4 regions of the Exiguobacterium sp. s95 genome follow, and region 2 is predicted to be linked to each of the others. Evidence: riboswitches for the same ligand, from Rfam matches in the RefSeq annotation. Region 2 holds a riboswitch; each other region holds the start of a gene.

Region 1 (4,701 bases), on a different contig from region 2:
GTGCTGGAACAGGTTGGCATCGATATCACCGCTCCCGAGGGCAAGGTTCGGTTGAATGTAATCACTGAATTCGACGATTTCGACTTTGTAGCCTTTCTTTTCGAGTCCCGGTTGAATCGCTTCTTTGACCATATCGCTATACGGACCACTCGTCGCCCCGATTTTGATGGACTTCGTTTCTTCATTTGCACTGCTGTCACCGCATCCGGCTAAGATGCTTGCTCCTAATAATCCTGTTGCTAAAAAGGCATAGCGTTTTTTCATCGTAATCTCTCCCTTGCGTTCTCTATTTGTAAGTTATCGTTTATCGGCGACACGTGCGAACCGGTTGCCGAGTGCCTGAATGACTTGAATGATGACGACAAGCACGACGATCGTCATGATCATGACGACGTTATCGTACCGGTAATAACCGAACCGGATCGCGAGGTCACCAATTCCGCCGCCACCGACAATCCCTGCCATCGCTGAGAATCCGATCAGACTGATCAAGGTCAACGTCAAGCCTTGAATGATTCCGGGCAATGCTTCCGGAAGGAGAACACTGATAATGATGCGAAGCGGTTTCGCCCCGCACGCTTCTGCTGCTTCAATCAAGCCGGGTGGAATCTCACGGAGTGAGGTTTCGACGAGTCGGGCGAGAAACGGAATCGCGGCGACGCTCAAGCTGACCGAGGCGGCAGCGGGACCGATCGTCGTCTTCGTGATGAGTTGCGTCAATGGAATCAAAGCAACGAGTAGGATGATGAATGGTAACGAGCGGACGATGTTGATGGCGAAGTCCAACGTCGTTCGAATGAAAACGTTTTGGAAAAAGAGTCCGCGGTCGGTGATGAATAATAAAATCCCGAGTGGAATTCCGATGATGATGGCGAAGGCGAGTGAAATGCCGACCATGAAGGCCGTCTCTCCGAGTGCTTTCGTTAAGTCGGGAAGCATTGTCGTAAACCGGTCAAGCGACATCTTGAATCACCTCGATTGCGTGCAACTGTCCCTCGAGCCAGGTTAAGGCACGATTCACGTGCAGTGTCGGTCCCGTCAAACTGACGATTAAGACGCCAAACGCGACGTCCTGAATGTAGTCGACCTTCCCATGCAGGATGCTGACTGCGATATCGAATTGTTTGATGGCTTCAGATAAGGTACTCTCACCTGTTTTTTCACCCGTGAACTGAAGTCGAATGACTTTGCCGGGTGTCGTCCGTAAAATCCGTTCCGGCAACTCGATTTGGAGTGCCGTATCGACGTAATGTTTTGTGACCGGATGTTCGGCTTGACTAAATATGGCGTAAGTCGAAGCGACTTCGACGACTTCACCGTGCGCCATGACGGCGACGCGGTGACAAATTTGTTTGACGACGTCGATTTCGTGGGTGATGAGGATGATCGTCAAACCGAGCCGGGCGTTCAAATCTTTCAGTAAATCGAGAATCTGGAGCGTCGTCACGGGATCGAGCGCTGATGTCGCTTCGTCACAGAGTAAGACGTTTGGATTGTTGGCGAGCGCTCGTGCGATGCCGACGCGTTGTTTTTGTCCACCACTGAGTTGGCTCGGGTAGTTCGTCTCGAATCCTTCGAGTCCGACGAGTGCCGTTAATTCTTGAATCCGTTTCGGGAACTCACGCCGTTTGACACCGGCAGCCTTTAAGGCGAACGCGATATTGTCGGCAACGGTGCGGGACTGAATCAGTTGAAAGTGTTGAAAGATCATACCGACCCGGAGACGGAGTTTGCGGAGAGACGTTTTGGAGACACGTGATAGATTGGCTCCGTCTACTATGACCGTACCGCTCGTCGGTGTCTCGAGTCCGTTAATCAACCGTAAGAGTGTACTTTTTCCGGCGCCGGATTCACCGATGATGCCGAAAATTTCCCCTTGTTCAATCGTTAAGTTGACATCGTTTAATGCAAAAATCGGTGTACGGTCACGGACAAATTGTTTTGTGATGTGTGCGAACTCAATCATGATGTTTCCCTCCCTATACAAAAAAATCGCTTTTTTCCAGTTAGAGAGCAACCAGAAAAAAGCGACGAATTGTAGAATTTCGTAACTTATCTCTCAGAACAAAAGAAGTTCTGTAGGATGTGGCACCGTTCCATTACTGGTGGTTGCCGGACGTCGTTGGGCCTAATCCCTCGGTCGCTCTCGATAAGTAGCTATGCTGTTGGGATTTACTTTAACGGAAATGATTCCCATCTGTCAAACGTTTTTTCAGAATTATTCGGCAACGGCGGTTTGGAAGAGCTGAAGGGTCCCGATTCGTTTGACAGCCTCGACGAGTCGGTCGACATCGGCAATCAGACTGATCCGGACGTAACCTTCACCGTATGTACCAAAGAAATGACCCGGTGTCACGGCGACGTGCGCTTCGTCGAGCAGGTGATCGGTGAAGCTTTGTGACGTGAAGCCGGACGGAACAGGGAGCCAGACGAAGAACGAACCACCCGGAACCGGTCCTGCCCAGCCGATTTCGTTTAATGCACCGAACAACGCATCGCGTCGCGTCTCATACAAGGCGCTCAGTTCACGGACACATGTCTGGTCGCTTGAAAGTGCGACCGTCGCTGCATGCTGGATCGGTGTGAAGGCACTGACGTAAAGGTGTTCCTGGTATGTTTCGATGCTCGCGATGACGGACGGATTACCGATTGCAAAGGCAATCCGGAAGCCGGACATGTTGAACCGTTTAGAGAGTGAAAACAACTCAATCCCGACATGCTTAGCGCCTTCCGTCTGGAGGAAACTCCGCGTCGGACCATCGAAACTGATCCCGCCGTACGCTAAGTCATGGACGACGCAAATGTCATGTGCATCAGCGAACGCGACCGTCTGTTCAAAAGCCGCTGCCGTCGCTGTCGCACCGGTCGGATTACTCGGATAGTTGAGGAACAACATCCGGGCTCGTTCGACGTCAAGCGAATCGAGGAGATCATAGTCAGGCAAAAAGCTATTTTCAGCGAGAAGCGGAAGCGTGATCGGATACGCACCGGCAAGTGCTGCGCCCGATAAGTAATCCGGGTAACCTGGATCCGGGACGATGACCCCTTCACCGGGATTGACGATCGTCTGCGGAAGGGCGACGATGCCGGCCTTGCTTCCGAGTAAAATCGCGACTTCTGTCGCCGGATCAACCGACACGCCAAATTCTGATTCATAAAAATTAGCGACGGCCTGTTTTAAGAAATCATGTCCGCGAAACGGCGGGTATTGGAGATTGCTTGCATCATCGATGGCTTGTTTTAAAGCATCGAGAATATGTACGGGTGTCGTTTGGTCCGGTGTTCCTTGACCAAGCGTGATGACGTCGTGTCCTGCGGCTTTGACGGAACCGATCCGTTGGGCAAGTTCTGCGAAGACGGGATCGGGCAAGCGATCGATGGCGATCGATGGGGCGAAATGTTTCATCTCTGTTCCTCCTTCGGGTATTGTCGTCAAGAATAGCGAATTTTCAGTCAAAATGAAAGAGGTTTTTTAAAATCCCTTAAAAATTAGAAGAACATTCCAATTTCAGACGACGTTCTTGATACACTAGACAAGTAATCGATCGACTACTAGACGGGAGATGGAAAAGATGAATCGGACCTGGTGGAAAGAAGCCGTCGTTTATCAAGTGTACTGGCGGAGTTTTAACGACTCGAATGGAGACGGGATGGGGGACTTGCGGGGCGTGATTGAAAAGCTTGACTACATCGCCTCACTCGGGGTGGATGTCATTTGGCTTAACCCCTGTTATACATCACCTGATATCGACAACGGTTACGACATCGCTGACTATTACGGCATCATGGAGAAAGCCGGCACGATGGCAGATTTGGACCAGCTGATTGAATCGGCGCATGCGCGCGGCTTAAAAATCATTCTCGATCTTGTCGTCAATCATACAAGTAATCAACATCACTGGTTTGAGGAGTCGCGCCGTGATCAAACGAATGATAAGTCAGATTGGTACATTTGGCATGACGGGGAAAAAGGAACACCACCAAACAATTGGCGGTCGTATTTTGCGCCGAGTCCATGGACGTGGGATGAAGGACGGCAACAGTACTATTTTCATTCGTTTGCTTCAGAACAACCTGATTTGAACTGGGAACAGCCTGCCGTCCGTCAATCTGTCTACACGATGATGCGATGGTGGATCGACCGAGGCATCGATGGTTTCCGGATGGATGTCATTAACTTGATTAAAAAACGAGCGGCGTTTGACGATGTGGAGGATCCGTTTGACTTGTCCTACTTAGGCAATCAACCGGGAGTCCATGAATTTTTACAGGAGATGCATCAGGAAGTTCTTGCGGGGAAAGAATTGTTTACGGTCGGGGAGATTCCGTTTGTCGGTCCCGAAGATGGGCTGTTATATGTCAGCGAAGAACGTCAGGAGTTACAGACGTTGTTTCATTTCGAAGTCGCCGATGACATGGAAGAAATGGACCTGCTGCGGTATAAACAGATTCAAAAACGGTGGTATGATGCGCTGTACCCGAAAGGCGTCGCTTCACAATTTTTGAATAATCACGATCATACAAGACAAGTCACGCGCTTCGGTAGCGAGTGCTATCGTGTCGAGAGCGCCAAGTTACTCGGCTTGATGCTACACACGTTACCGGGTATCCCGTATGTCTATCAAGGAGAAGAAATCGGGATGACGGGTATTCGTTTCTCGGATGCTTCTCTGTACCAAGACGTCGCCTTCCGTAATCGTT
Region 2 (4,701 bases):
GCGGCACTTGTCAGTGATTCGCCGGCCAGTGCTGCGCCCAGTGCCTGGCGGAAAGCGATGACTCCGGCCGCAGCACCTTGCGGATGACCGTGGACACCGCCTCCGGCATTGATGACGGAATCGACGCCGAAATCACGAACAAGCTGGGCGACGAGACCCGGGTGGATTCCGGCGGACGGGACCGGGAGAATTGTTTTGGTCTCACCGATTCGGGTCGCTTCGACGGCAATCCCGCGGGCCAAGTCTTTGGCGAGGGCGACATTCCCGTACGGCGACGGGAACAGTGTCAAGTCGGCACCGGCAATCCGCGGCAACGTTCCGAGCAGGACCGGGGCGGCAATCCCGTACTCGGGACTGGCGATCAAGGCACCGCTCAACGCCGGATGATTAAAGATCGGGACCGGGATTTCCGGATCGGCTGCCAGTTCCCGCAAGACATCAAGCCCGTATGTAAACGTGTTGAGCAGGAGGGCTGTCGCTCCGGCTTCGACCAGTCGTTTCGCCTGCTCTTTCAAGCGGAAGACCGGACCACTCAATGTAATCGCATAAAGGGCCCGTTTACCGGTCCGTTCATAGTGTGCATCGAGGACTTCCCGTCCAATCCGCGCCCGGTCGAGTGCCGGTGTCAGCGGATTGTCGTATAAGATTTCGTCATCCTTGACGAGATCAATCCCGCCGGCGAGCTGGGCTTCCAGTTGTTCCCGTAAAAAAACGAGATCCCGTCCGATGACGCCTTTGAAGATGCTCATCAACAGGGGGCGATCATGGACTTGGATCAATTGGCGGACGCCCTCGATGCCGAATTTAGCACCGGGGAAATCCGGTGTGAATGAAGCGGGAAGCTGAAGATCCGTCAGTTTGATTTGACCGTCGAGTGACAGCTTGCCGAAGACGGTCGTCAAAATCGCCGAAAAGTCTCGTGAGACGTTGTGTTCCGGATAACGGATCGTGACATACCCTTTTCCGTCGTGTTCTTCCGTATGGACGACTTGTCCTTTAAAGGATTCAAGCTGTTGTTGTTCCAAGTGATTCAAATCGGTCCATGAGCCGACCGTCAGACCGAGGGCGATTTGCTCTGCCCGTTTTGGTAACTGATCGGTCACGCCGAGTTGGTAAGTTGCGGTAATGTACGCCATGATCGTCGTCTCTCCCTTGTTAAAAAATACAAAAATGGTCCCTCGTCAATGACAAGAGACCATGAAAAATTGCGCGTGGACTCTTATCTGTCAGCGTGTTAGCTGCAAGAATTAGCACCGTGCCAACTGGTCGGTTGCTGCGACATCATAGGGCTCGTCCCTCCGTCTGCTCTTGATAAGAATTGGATGAAATTGTGAAATCTAATTGCAATTTTTACATGAGATGGACGTGATGTCAAATAATTTTTTGAAAATTTATTTTTTTTGAAATCCGCTTCTATAGATGGCGGTCTTTTAAATGGTTTTTCACTAAAAATTGGAATTGACAGATGATTTAAGACGGGCGTAATATTCGAATCAACATCGAACACAACAACCACATATGACTCTTATCGTGAGTTGGCAGAGGGAATTGGCCCGAAGACGCCGCAGCAACCGACCATCCGGCACGGTGCTACATCCAACAGACATTCGTCTGAGAGATAAGAGGACGGATGATACCCCGCGCCTCTTTTCTATGACGAAAAGCGGCGTTTTTTTGTGTAGAAATGAAGGGGGAAGCAAGATGGCATATCAAGCATTTACAGAACAAGACGCCATTAAACGTGTCCGGGAACTCGGACTCATCGGACAGGAAGAAGCGACGGCAGAAGAAATCGGCGACGGCAACTTGAACTTAGTCTTTCGGATTCAGGCAGGGAAAGAACGTTTGATCTTGAAGCAGGCATTACCTTATGCAAAAGTCGTCGGGGAAAGCTGGCCCTTGTCACTCGAGCGGGCCTGGATCGAACAGTTGGCACTGAAGGAATTCGCAAAATACGCGACGCCATTCGTTCCACGGGTCTTTCATGCCAGTCATGAAGAAGCGTATACGGTGATGGAGGACTTGTCGCACCTGCAAATCGTTCGGACGGGATTGCTCGCCGGCGAAACGTATCCGCTCCTTGCAGAACATGTCGGTTCTTACTTGGCGCGGACGTTATTTTTCACGTCAGATTTTGCGCTCGGTCCAGTCGGAAAAAAGCAGGTCGCACGTGACTATTACAACCCGGATTTATGCGACATCACGGAAAAGTTAATCTTTACGGATCCGTTTTACGACGCGGAAACAAACAACATCGAGAGCGGCTTGGAAACAGACGTACAGCAGCTCTGGCAGGACGAAAAACTGAAGCGGGAAGTGGCGAAGCTCGAAACGTTGTTCATCACGAAAGGGGAAGCCTTATTACACGGGGATTTACATACAGGAAGCATTTTTGCTTCGGCGGGCGAAACGAAAATCATCGATCCGGAGTTCGCTTTTTACGGACCGTTCGGGTTTGATGTCGGTCAGTTCATTGCCCACCTCTGCTTTGCGGCGTATCCGAACTATGCTGAGTTGCGGGAGACGCGGGTGAAGGATATCGATACGTTCTGGCTGACGTTTGCTTCGACGTTCACGGCACTTTGGGAACGGGAAGCCGTCGAACCGTTCCGGACGGTACCCGGGCTTGTCGATGATGTCCTCAGTACAATTCTCCAAGACGCGCTCGGTTTCGCCGGTTGTGAACTGATCCGGCGGACGATTGGTTTGGCACCGGTCGCTGATTTGGAACAAATTCCGGATGCTACGACGCGCCTTGAACGGAAACGTCATGCGTTACGCCTCGGGACGGCATTGATTAAACGGCGCGGCGAATGTAAGACGTTTACCGATCTCCGGAATTTTGACGTGACGGAGGAATTGAGCCGATGAGCGAGTTTATCCGTAGTGTCATCTATGAGCGGGCGTGCTTAAAGATCCTTGATCAGACCCGTCTCCCGCAAGAAGAACGGTACGAAGTCATTCATGATTTGGCGCAAGCGGTTGAGGCGATTAAACAACTTCGTGTCCGGGGGGCGCCGGCAATCAGTCTGTTCGGTGGATTCGTCCTCGTGCAGGAAGCGTTCCGGACGACGGGATCGCTTGACGAGGTCAAACAAAAACTGTTGACGGTATCGGCGGAGTTACTGGCGACCCGGCCGACCGCCGTCAATTTGCGGAACGTACTCGATGCGCTCAATCAGCTTATCCTTTCGAGCACAACGCTCGAGGAACTGCCGAAACGTCTGGAACAAAAAGCACTTGCCCTTTATGAAGCCGATGCCAAGACGTCACGGCAAATCGGTGTGCATGCGTTGGAGCTGTTTCAAGCGGGAGACCGGGTGTTGACGATTTGTAATGCCGGATCGATTGCGACAGCGGCGTACGGGACGGCACTGGCCCCGTTTTATCTCTCGAAAGAACAAGGCATTCCGTTATCCGTCTATGCGTCGGAAACCCGGCCTTTGTTGCAGGGGGCACGTTTGACGACATGGGAGCTGCAACGGGCAGGGATTGACGTCACCTTGATCACGGACAATATGGTCGCGCATACGATCAAGGAAAAGCAGATCACCGCCATCATCGTCGGCGCGGACCGGATCACCCGTAACGGGGATACGGCCAATAAAATCGGGACGTTCCAGCTGGCGTTACTCGCACGTGCCTTCGGGATTCCGTTTTATGTCGCGGCACCGCTGTCGACGTTTGATGTGACGAGTTTATCAGGTGACGAGATTGAAATTGAAGAACGCGATGCTAGTGAAGTGACACAACTGGCGGGGAAAGTAACGGCACCAGCCGGAACAAAGGTCTTTAATCCGGCATTTGACGTGACACCGCACGAGCTCATCACGGCGATCATCACGGAACTCGGCGTCATTGAACGGCCGAGCGTGGAAACGATCGAACAGGCGATTGGACAACAGGTCATCTAAACAGACAGGAGAGATCGAGATGAAAAAATTAGCATTCTTACTCGCACCGGCGGTCTTGCTGGCTGCTTGCGCCAATAGTGAAGCGACACCGACGAAAAAAATCAGCGGTGTGCCGGAAAGTGTCCAAGGCGACATCAAGATTGCCGTCATCCGCAATCTGGCGTCCGATGATCATACGAAACAATTTTTAGACGGTGCCCGTTCGGAAGGGGAGTCGCTTGGGTTTAAGGTCAACACGTTCATTTCCGAAGGCAATGACGTCAAGTTCAAGGAACTGGTGGCGCAAGCCGTTCAGCAGGATTATGACGGACTGATCATCTCGCACGGAAAAGAAGATTATTCCTACGACATGATTAAACCGGCGATCGACAAAGGGATTCAGGTCGTGACGTTTGATACGGTGACGAAGAAAAAGGACCAGACGTTAACAGGCATCACGGAGACGTTCCAGGATGATCACAAACTGGCAGAACTTTCACTCGATGAAGTGACGAAAGTGAAAGACGACAAGCCGGTCCGGGTCATCAAATTGTGGTTCGGTCCGGGGTTTGCACCGCTTGACCGCCGTCAGGAAATCTATAAGACGTATGAAGCGGACGGCAAAATCAAGACGCTTGAAACGGTCGGACCGACGAATTTCCAGGATGTCCAGGGCGATATCGCGACGAAGATGAACGCGATTCTCGCGAAATATCCGAAAGGAAGCATCGATGCCGTCTGGGGAGCGTGGGATGAAGTCGCAAAAGGCGCCTATAAATCCTTAAAAGACAACAAACGTCAGGAAATC
Region 3 (4,701 bases), on a different contig from region 2:
AATGATTTCACAGATGACGGCCGCTTCGGCGCTTCCCGCGAGCCGTGCCAAATCAATCCCTGCTTCCGTATGACCACGCCGGACGCGAACGCCGCCTTCGTTTGCGATCAACGGAAAGATGTGTCCGGGACGCTTGAACTGCTTTGGACCATCCGTCAACATCCGCTGAATCGTCATTGCCCGTTCCGCTGCACTGATGCCGGTTTTCGCATCTTCATGATCAATGCTGATCGTAAAAGCCGTTCCGTGCGGATCCGTGTTGACATCTGTCATCGGCCGGAGTTCGAGTCGTGTTGCGATATCCGGACTGACCGGGACACAGACGAGTCCTTTGCCGTAAGTGATCATGAAGTTAATCATCTCGGGTGTCGCATGTTCCGCAAGTAACACGAGATCCCCTTCGTTCTCACGGTTTTCATCGTCACAGACGATGATCGGTCGTCCGCGTTTTAAGTCATCCACTGCTTCTTCAATCGAATCAAATCCGTTCATCATGCTTCGCCTCCTAAAAATGCCGACCAGTCCGTTTTCGCATCCTTCTGCGTAAAGTGATAGAGATGTTTCGCCATCAAGTCACATTCGATATTGACGAGGGCACCCGTCTGCAAGCGATCGAACGTCGTGACTTGGCGTGAATGGGGAATCAATGAAATCGTCACCGCGTCGTTTCCGACATGTTGCAGTGTCAGGCTCGTCCCATTAATCGCAATCGATCCTTTCGGAATACAGTACTTGCTCCAGTCGCCTGCCTCAAAACGGTATTCCATCGCTTCACCGTCCGGTCGCCGGCTGAGAAACCGAGCCGTTCCGTCGATATGACCGCTGACGAAGTGACCGCCGAACCGTCCATTCGCCGGCATCGCGCGTTCGAGTTGAACGGCTGCTCCGACCCGTAACGTCTGCAGCGACGTCGCTCGGATCGTCTCATGGACGGCATCGGCCGTGAATCCGCTCTTCGTCATCGCCGTCACCGTCAAACAAATCCCATCAACGGCAATGCTGTCGCCAATCTTTGTTCCGTCAAGCACTGCTGTCGCTTCAATTTCGAGCGCCAGCCCGTTCGGACGGGGGACTTTCCGTTTTATTGTGCCGAGTTCTTCAATCAATCCGGTAAACATGTCATCCTCTCCTTTCGTACATACTGGAGATGGACGTCCTGTCCGATTTGGTTCATTTTCACTAAATCAAAACAGTCTTCGATGTCCTGTGCCATTGTCAGAGATTTTGTCCCACTGAAGAGGGACGGTGCCTGGTAAAGTTCGATCGTGTCGACAAGGTCCGCTTCTAAAAATGCGGATTGAATCGTGGGACCACCTTCAATCAACAGACTGCGAATACCTTGTTCATATAAAAGTTCGAGGATTTGGTCCGGTGTCGCATACGCCCCGACGAAAACCGTCACGTTCGCCCGTTCGCTTGTTCGTGGCTGTTCCGTCAGCCAGTACGTCGGATTCAAGCCATCGTTTAAGACTTGGAATGTTTCAGTCAGGCGCCCGCGGCGATCGACAATGACACGGACCGGTTCGATGCCGGTCGAACTGCGCAACGTCAGTGCCGGGTCATCGATGATCACCGTGTCGCTTCCGACGAGAATCGCGTCGTGTATCCCGCGTAACTGCCGTCCGTCAGCACGTGCCGCTTCCGAAGTGATAAAGCGTTGTTCACCCGTCGCAATCGTCCCGTTCATCGTTTGGGCGACTTTCACTGTGACATGCGGACGTTTTCGTTCAATCGCCGTCCAAAATGGTTCATACAGTGCCACTGCCTCGTCTTTTAGTAGACCGACTTCGACGTCAATCCCCGCCTGACGGAGACGTGTGATACCGCTTCCTGCGACGAGCGCGTGGCGGTCCTTTGTCGCGACAAAGACGCGCGCAATGCCGGCTTTTAGAATCGCTTCCGTACACGGCGGTGTTTTGCCGTGATGATTGCACGGTTCGAGTGTCACGTAGAGATCGGCTCCGCGTGCTGCTTCACCTGCCATGAGGAGCGCTTCGACTTCGGCATGGGGTCCTCCCGCATAACGGTGGGCCCCAAAACCAACAATCCGCCCCTGTTTGACGATGACGCAGCCGACACTCGGATTCGGGCTCGTTTGACCGTTTAACATGTGTGCTAGTTGCATCGCATAACTCATGAATGTTTCCATTTTTTCCGCTCCTTTCAATAAAAAAGACGCCTCCTGTAAAAGGGGCGTCGTGATTGAAGGATTGACGAAATAAGCGTCTCGCGTTTCTGTTTTTACACATACAGAAACAGACCTTTCCCTGAAAACATTTTTTCAGAAAATGGCAGCAAGCGCATTGTTTCGTCCTTCTCCCATCCGGACTTTACCGTCGGCCCTGGAGTCTCACCAAGTCAGCCACAGTGCGTACACTGCAGGTCGCGGGCTCATCGATTTATCAATCGCATCACCGCCGGTTGGGATTTTCACCCTACCCCGAAGAACTGGTTATTGAGTTATACAGCTCAAGACTAGCACAGGTCATTCTAAAATACAAAATGAATTGTATTTCATTCTCTTTTTTAGGAAAACATCAAAAAAAGAACCCTTCTCTTAAAAGAAAAGGATTCTTCCATCTGCACTAAGGCAGAATCCGCTCCGCTCATCTTTCAGACAAACGTCTGACGGAATTGGCACAGTACGACGTAAGAAGTCTGTTGCCGAGGTTTCGTAGGGCCAGTCCCTCCACCTCTCTCGATAAGTGCTACGGTATGAAGTTCATATGTGTGATGTTTCAAGTCGTTCTTATGTCGTGAATCTAATGCTTACACTACGGGGATTCCCTTCTCAAGTCAACCATATTTTCAAAATTAAACCAAATTACCCAGTTTATCAATTTCGACTTCTTTTTGACGTCTTGACAACGTATTTCAATCAATGCTATCCTCTTCACAATGATTATTCCGACAATTCCTATACGATATATCAAGAGTGGGCGAGAGATCTGGCTCTACGAACCCACGGCAACCTGCAACATGCAAGGTGCTCCGACCAGCAAAGCCGATGCTTTGGATGATACTTACGAGAATCTCGTAGTGCGCCTAAAGCACTACGAGTTTTTTAATAGAAGGAGGAACCCTTTATGAATTCATCATCACCCGTCCTGTTTGGCGCAGAAGCTTTTTTGATTGAACGAGGTCCAATCGGTATTTTACTGTCTCACGGTTTTAACGCAACCCCTCAAAGCGTCCGTACTGTCGGAGAGCAGTTTGCCGCCCAAGGGTTTACCGTGTATGCCCCGCGTCTCGACGGACACGGGACGAGCATCCGTGATTTCGAAGCGTCGACTGCTGAAGATTGGAAACAAAGCCTCCGCCAAGGGTTCGACGTCTTAACCAATCATTGTTCGTCCATTTTCATCGCCGGACAATCGATGGGTGCGACACTTGCCCTTGCACTCGTCGCGGAAGGATTACCTGCTGACGGATTGATTACGATCAATGCAGCGTTAGCGATTCCTGCCTATGAAGCATTATCTTTTGAAGACTGTCCACGCTACTTAAAAGAAAGTACCCCAGACATTAAACGTGAAGCGTTTGAAATCATCTATGACCAGGTCCCTGTCGTCTGCGCATCGGAACTTTTGACCTTGATTGACCAGACACGTCCACTCTTACCAGCCATCGAGATTCCAACACTTATTTTATATTCTGCCGAAGACCATGTCGTCCCGCCTGAAAGTTCGGATTACCTTTATCAAGTCATCGGTTCGACGGACAAACGGAGCTATTGCCTGCTTGACTCCTATCATGTCGCGACCCTCGATTATGATCAAGAAACGATTGTCCGCGAGGCAACACACTTTGTACACCAATATAGTCGTTTGACCCACACCGGTTGATGTCTTTCCTGCGCAAAAGCAAGGGATGAAGACTGTTTCGATGCGTGTTTCAAGCATCGACTAAGCCGTCCAGAACAATATGAATGCGCAAAAAAAATGGCCGATGCTCCCTTGAAACGATGGGAGTATCGGCCATTTGATTGATGTGGTCCTGACTGATGAATCAGTCCTTCGTTTACTTCATCAGTTCTGTTGCTGTTTCTTCCATTGTTGCAGGGCTTGCGATTTCCCCGGCACTTCATGGCAGTGGCGACAACGCGGCTCATACGACTCTGACGCGCCGACTAAAATGATTGGATCATTGTAGTTGGCAGGTCGACCGTCGATTAAACGTTGCGTCCGCGATGCCGGGTCACCGCACGACAGGCAGATCGCCTGCAGTTTCGTGACGAACTCTGCCCGTGCGAGAAGTTCCGGCATCTTACCGAATGGTTCCGCCCGGAAGTCTTGATCGAGTCCGGCACAGATGACACGTTTTCCGTCCTGCGCGAGGGCCTCGATGACATCGACGATTTCATCATCAAAGAACTGAACTTCGTCAATCGCGACCACTTGTGTCTCTTGTGCGACTGCCGCGTACACGTCACGGCTCGTCGCCATCGGTACCGCGATGACAGAGTTGCCGACGTGCGAGACGACATGTTCTTCATGATAACGGTCGTCGATTGCCGGTTTAAACACTTGGACCGGCAACTTCCCGTACTGAGCCCGGCGAACGCGTCGAATCAATTCTTCCGACTTACCAGAGAACATACTTCCGCAAATCACTTCAATCCAACCATACTGATTTATTACATGCATCATTGCAGACACCGTCCTCTAAAATTAGTCACTTTAACGAGTATAGCCCGAATCG
Region 4 (4,701 bases), on a different contig from region 2:
GATTTTATTTTCTTGCAGGAACGCTTCATACTGGGCGATGATCGGGTCATCGAACCCGTCGACAATTTGGAATTTCATCGGTGTCTCTGCCGCCTCTTCTCCGACCGGGCAGAACAAATCATCGATGACACAAGCATCCGCGGGGCAGAGCTCGAATCCTTCCGACGTATCGACACGGACCGCATAGACGAACTTACCACCGACGAATTCACAACGCGTAATGTAGGGTTCAGGTGCTTGAATGTACTCTTGAATCAACGTGATGCCGTCGACCGGCTCATCGAATGTCGGTCCGTCAAGATACGTCTCGAGTGCTTCAATCGAGTGGAACAATTGAACGCCGAGTCCTTTACCGGCACGATTGTGTTTCGTGATGAACGACGATACTCCGATGTTTTGAGCGGCTTGGACGATTTGATCACGTCCGACGGCTGCCGTCGTTTTCGGAACACGGATACCTGCTTTTCGTAAGGCGGTGTATTGGTTGACCTTACTGACCTCGAGTCGTAACGCACGGGTTCCGTTGAAAACGGTCCGGTCATGTTCTTCGAGCCAAGCGAGGACCCCTTCCGTCAATTCTGGTGCATAGCGGTGCCCGCGCGTATGGGACGAGGCACTCATCCGGCTGTAAAAAACGCCTTCCGGTGGTGTTTCATCGAGTGGGACGACCCCTTCGTTGAGGTGCCACTGTTCATACGGTAAGTTGAGTTCCTCGAGTCGCTTGATTAAATGATCCGTCCATTCCTGATTTTCGTGTAAGATATGAATTTTCGTCATTTTAGTTGACCTACCTTTCGTTTCGCTTCGACGCGTGGCATGACCTCGCGGGCAAAGCGTTCCATTTCTTCGAGTTGCGGAGAAAATTGAAGCAAGAGCAATGTCACGCCGACTGCTTCAAATTCAAGAATCCGTTCTGCGATTTGATCCGGCGTCCCAATCAAGTTCGGACGCAGTCCCCGGTTTGAGACCGAATAGTCATTTCGTTTGACCTGTTGTTCGAGTTGCGATTTACTGACGAAGTCGTCATACCCGGCATATCCGGCACCGTCTTCTTTAACGTTCGTAATCCGGTGCCATTCTTCGAGCGCCGCTTCTTCCGTCTCGCGACAGATGATGTAGGCCGCCAGTCCGAAACTCGCAAGCGGCTGCTTCCCGGTCGCCGCGCGGCGGGTTTTCATATCCGTAATTTTCGTCGCGACTTCATCGACCGTTCCTCCATGCATGACATAGGCATCACAGTGATTGACGATCGTCTGTTTCCCCGTCTCACTCTCACCACCAGCGTAGAGCTTGATTCCGGGACGCTGAACGGGTTTCGGGTGAAGCTCTGCCCGTTCCAGCTGATAGTACGCCCCATCAAAACTATAGGGTGATGCGTCCGCCCATAATCCTTTCATGACCGTCACGAATTCTTTCGTCCGGGCATATCGTTCGTCATGGGCTGTAAAAATCCCATTGTATTGACGGGCTTCTTCCTCCCACCAGGCCGAGACGACGTTGAGCGTAAAACGTCCGTTACTCAACTGATCGAGGTTCGCCGCCATTTTTGCTGTCGTCGCCGGATTATGAAAACCGGGCCGGACGGCTGTCATGATTTCCAACCGTTCCGTTGTCGCCGCAATCGCCGCTGCCGTCGTCCACGCCTCAAGACTCGGTTCGGCTATTCCTTTAATGTCGTTTAAGTTCAATTCTGCAATCAATGTCGTAGAAAAGCCAATCCGTTCTGCCGTCTGTGCGACTTGTTTCGCATAATCGAATGTCGCTGGCATTTGTTCATCCTCGACGTTTCGTAACCAACCCCCGAAGATTGGTAACCAAAATCCGTATTCCATCCCCTGTGCCCCCTTTTTGCATAAAAAATCGCTCTTTTCGTTTAGAAAAGAGCGACGAATATCTACTGTCGGCTCTTATCTTCAAAGGAATAAATTCCTCTTGGAAGTAGCACCTTCCGCTCATGCGGGGTTGCTGAAGTGTCGTCGGGCCAGTCCCTCGACTTCTCGTGATAAGAATAATTGAAATTAGCGTACATCTTTTAGCAGAGTAAAGCAACCTTTAAACCTTCTTTTCCTATCGGAATTAAAAACATTTGGAAAATCACTCTGTTTCTTGATACTTCTTTGTCTAGAAGCTAAAAACAGGAATTGCACATCGGTTTAAGATGGCAATCCCTGCTTTGTATGGTGCTGTTCAAAATCAATTCATTCTGGTGATACGAACGGTGAGTCATTGTGATTTGCATCCATCATGGCTGTCCGGTGACCAGTCGTCGAAACTTCTTCCCCACGCACGCGATCGTAGAACTTCGCGATTGTGACGCTGAAGTACGGGCCAATCCAGAGGAAACCGATTCCGATCGTAACAATTCCGAGCAAGAACCAACCGATGAACGAAAGGACGAGGAAAAACGCCTCTTTTTTGTGTCCATCCATCATTTGGCGTGAACGCGTAATGGCATCAAGGATGCCAATCGATGGTTCGTCCCGAATGATGTAATACGTCAACATGTAAGAGAATGACTTAATGATTCCTGGAATGATGAAAAGTAAGAACCATAGCCCTAAGAAAAAGGTTTGGACGATTGACACTCCAATGGCTTTCAAGAACATTTTGTACGGCTCAAACAAATCGGCGACTTTCGTCTGCTCGTCTCGGGCGACAGATAGGGCGAGCCATGACCATCCCATTGCAACCGGTAAGGTCAACACCGTCAAGAGCATACCAATCAAGTCGATAAATTGGAACTCCTCTTCGGGTGAGGACGCAAATCCGTTCGGAACGCCTTGAATGATTAAGAACAACAACATCATTAATGCCATGAAGCCCCATCGTCCCTGCAACGACTCGCGCGCTGCTAATTTTAATTGTTTTGACATCGAAAGATCCTCCTCAAAAATAAGTGCTACCTTTCTTTACGGTTTATTTTTGAGGAGGTTTCATTTTTAACGCTTGTCTTTTAGTAAACGTTGGACCATTGCTTTTTCAAGTTGTTGCTGGCACGCCGTATACAAAGAGCGTCGTCCATCGAGTCGTTCAATCGCAAACGGAATATCGTGCTTTTTTGCTTGCACGAGGACATGTGCCGCTGCTGCGTGAGAAACCCGACTTTTGACGACGACGATCGCGTCCGTCTTTTTCGCGAGACAGGCGATTTTTTTTGCGGCTTGGGCGTCACCGCCAAGATGGATTAATTCAATCCCCGTCTCCGCAAAGAAGTCGCGGTAGACGGCGCGCTGTTGCTCATTACCGACGATGACGAGACGCATGCCGTCGTAGGAAGCAAAATCGAGTGCCGTTTTATCAACAAATTCGATTGGTTGACCGGGTAACGTCGTCGTATCGAGGCGTTCGAGTTGCTGGACTTTCTTTTCCCGGAGGCGCCGCTCTTTTTTGACTTTCTTCGCCTTCGGTTTCCGTTGCATCATCTTGTCGTAGCGTCCTGTTTTCGCCTGTTTGTTTGCAGGTGACGCAGTGGCGGACTCGGGCGAACCACTCGATACGTCGCGTGCCGGTAATTCCGTCATGGTCGGTACTTCGTAATGAAATGCGTGTTTCCAGACAATCGTCAATGTCTCCGGATGACCTTTCCACATGACGAGGTCGACGAGTTGACCTGCTTTCAGTTGGAAGAACCGCATGCCTTCGAGTGGTGTCGTGTAATAGAACGGTTTTCCCGTCTCATCTTGCAGTGGACCGTCAATCGTTGCTTCGATGATGCCATGGTTCTTGACGATACACTTTTCAAAAACGATTCGCTCTGCAAGTGGTTTTACTTGATCCGTCGCGACGACGGCTAAGATTTCAAGCGACGTCCGGCGCTCATCTTGATGTAGGACTTGGACACGGACTTCCATCCCATGCTCCAGGTTCCAGTCACGGATTTCTGTTTCTGAGACATGACTGTTTGGCCATTCCCGTAACGAGCCGCCCTTTAATTGCCGTTCGAACGTATAAGAATACCGTTGTTCGACAATCCGTTCAACTTCTTCCTTCCGTTCCTGGATCATTTTGATCGGGAGGCTAGATGGTGTTTCCGGACGTTCTACTAGTTTCGTCGTTGTTTGACGTGGCGCGTAGTACTGCGACAGCTGGACCCATTCATCGATTCCGTTGATTTCTTCAAGTAACAAACCCCAGTCGTCTGCTGTCTCGACGATGTTCAGTTTGCTTGTAACTAACTCCTTCGCCCGTTCGATTACGTGATGCATCATGTTAAAAACCCCTTTGCTATTTTTTCCAACTATAGCAAGGTCAAGATGCTTCACCCGTGTAAAAAAACAACCGGGTATTTTTTTATTACGGGTTACGATTTAACTTCGACTGCGGAGTCGCCACTTCGGTATTTTTCGACGACGACAATCAAGACGGTAATGATGACGAGTAAGAACCAAGACGATAATTTGCCAAAATCGACAAGTGCCCAGCCCTCTTGCTGATGCGGATAGACCCAGCCCTTAAAAAAGGTGACGATGTTTTCCGCCAGCCAAATGAACCAGGCAATTAGTAAAAATGATAAGACAAGCGGGAGACGGTAAACCGTATCCTCTAGTCGGAAGTAGACCCACGATTTAAAGAAGACGACGATGACGAGTCCCATCAAGAACCACCGTAAATCGAGCATCCAGTGGTGCGTAAAAAAGTTTAAGTAAATCAAACTCCCGACAGCAAGTGCGAGGGTCGGACGTGGAAAGGACGTAAACCGAA

The links. A riboswitch is a leader RNA that binds a small molecule or an ion and turns the genes downstream of it on or off. The one in region 2 is predicted to bind S-adenosylmethionine.
Region 1: it holds a riboswitch for S-adenosylmethionine, as region 2 does, so the genes downstream of both, KNP99_RS12525 (methionine ABC transporter ATP-binding protein) here and KNP99_RS10495 (2,3-diketo-5-methylthiopentyl-1-phosphate enolase) in region 2, are expected to answer to the same signal.
Region 3: it holds a riboswitch for S-adenosylmethionine, as region 2 does, so the genes downstream of both, ribD (bifunctional diaminohydroxyphosphoribosylaminopyrimidine deaminase/5-amino-6-(5-phosphoribosylamino)uracil reductase RibD) here and KNP99_RS10495 (2,3-diketo-5-methylthiopentyl-1-phosphate enolase) in region 2, are expected to answer to the same signal.
Region 4: it holds a riboswitch for S-adenosylmethionine, as region 2 does, so the genes downstream of both, KNP99_RS08970 (LLM class flavin-dependent oxidoreductase) here and KNP99_RS10495 (2,3-diketo-5-methylthiopentyl-1-phosphate enolase) in region 2, are expected to answer to the same signal.

What each region holds. Positions count from the first base shown of each region.
Region 1 is NZ_JACSMM010000008.1:120,600-125,300, forward strand. Features, by position in the region: gene KNP99_RS12515 (MetQ/NlpA family ABC transporter substrate-binding protein) at 1-264, opposite strand, end outside; gene KNP99_RS12520 (methionine ABC transporter permease) at 298-963, opposite strand; gene KNP99_RS12525 (methionine ABC transporter ATP-binding protein) at 953-1,966, opposite strand; SAM riboswitch class I at 2,050-2,156, opposite strand; gene KNP99_RS12530 (aminotransferase class I/II-fold pyridoxal phosphate-dependent enzyme) at 2,219-3,406, opposite strand; gene KNP99_RS12535 (alpha-glucosidase) at 3,573-4,701, shown strand, end outside.
Region 2 is NZ_JACSMM010000005.1:132,953-137,653, forward strand. Features, by position in the region: gene KNP99_RS10495 (2,3-diketo-5-methylthiopentyl-1-phosphate enolase) at 1-1,136, opposite strand, end outside; SAM riboswitch class I at 1,217-1,318, opposite strand; SAM riboswitch class I at 1,523-1,625, shown strand; gene mtnK (S-methyl-5-thioribose kinase) at 1,702-2,871, shown strand; gene mtnA (S-methyl-5-thioribose-1-phosphate isomerase) at 2,868-3,914, shown strand; gene KNP99_RS10510 (sugar ABC transporter substrate-binding protein) at 3,934-4,701, shown strand, end outside.
Region 3 is NZ_JACSMM010000009.1:64,514-69,214, reverse strand. Features, by position in the region: gene ribB (3,4-dihydroxy-2-butanone-4-phosphate synthase) at 1-492, opposite strand, end outside; gene ribE (riboflavin synthase) at 492-1,118, opposite strand; gene ribD (bifunctional diaminohydroxyphosphoribosylaminopyrimidine deaminase/5-amino-6-(5-phosphoribosylamino)uracil reductase RibD) at 1,103-2,149, opposite strand; FMN riboswitch at 2,308-2,452, opposite strand; SAM riboswitch class I at 2,604-2,708, opposite strand; SAM riboswitch class I at 2,924-3,026, shown strand; gene KNP99_RS12940 (alpha/beta hydrolase) at 3,087-3,845, shown strand; gene KNP99_RS12935 (thymidine kinase) at 4,029-4,646, opposite strand.
Region 4 is NZ_JACSMM010000004.1:39,674-44,374, reverse strand. Features, by position in the region: gene KNP99_RS08975 (ATP-grasp domain-containing protein) at 1-777, opposite strand, end outside; gene KNP99_RS08970 (LLM class flavin-dependent oxidoreductase) at 774-1,832, opposite strand; SAM riboswitch class I at 1,905-2,009, opposite strand; gene KNP99_RS08965 (DUF975 family protein) at 2,199-2,873, opposite strand; gene KNP99_RS08960 (DUF2325 domain-containing protein) at 2,940-4,208, opposite strand; gene KNP99_RS08955 (DUF817 domain-containing protein) at 4,301-4,701, opposite strand, start outside.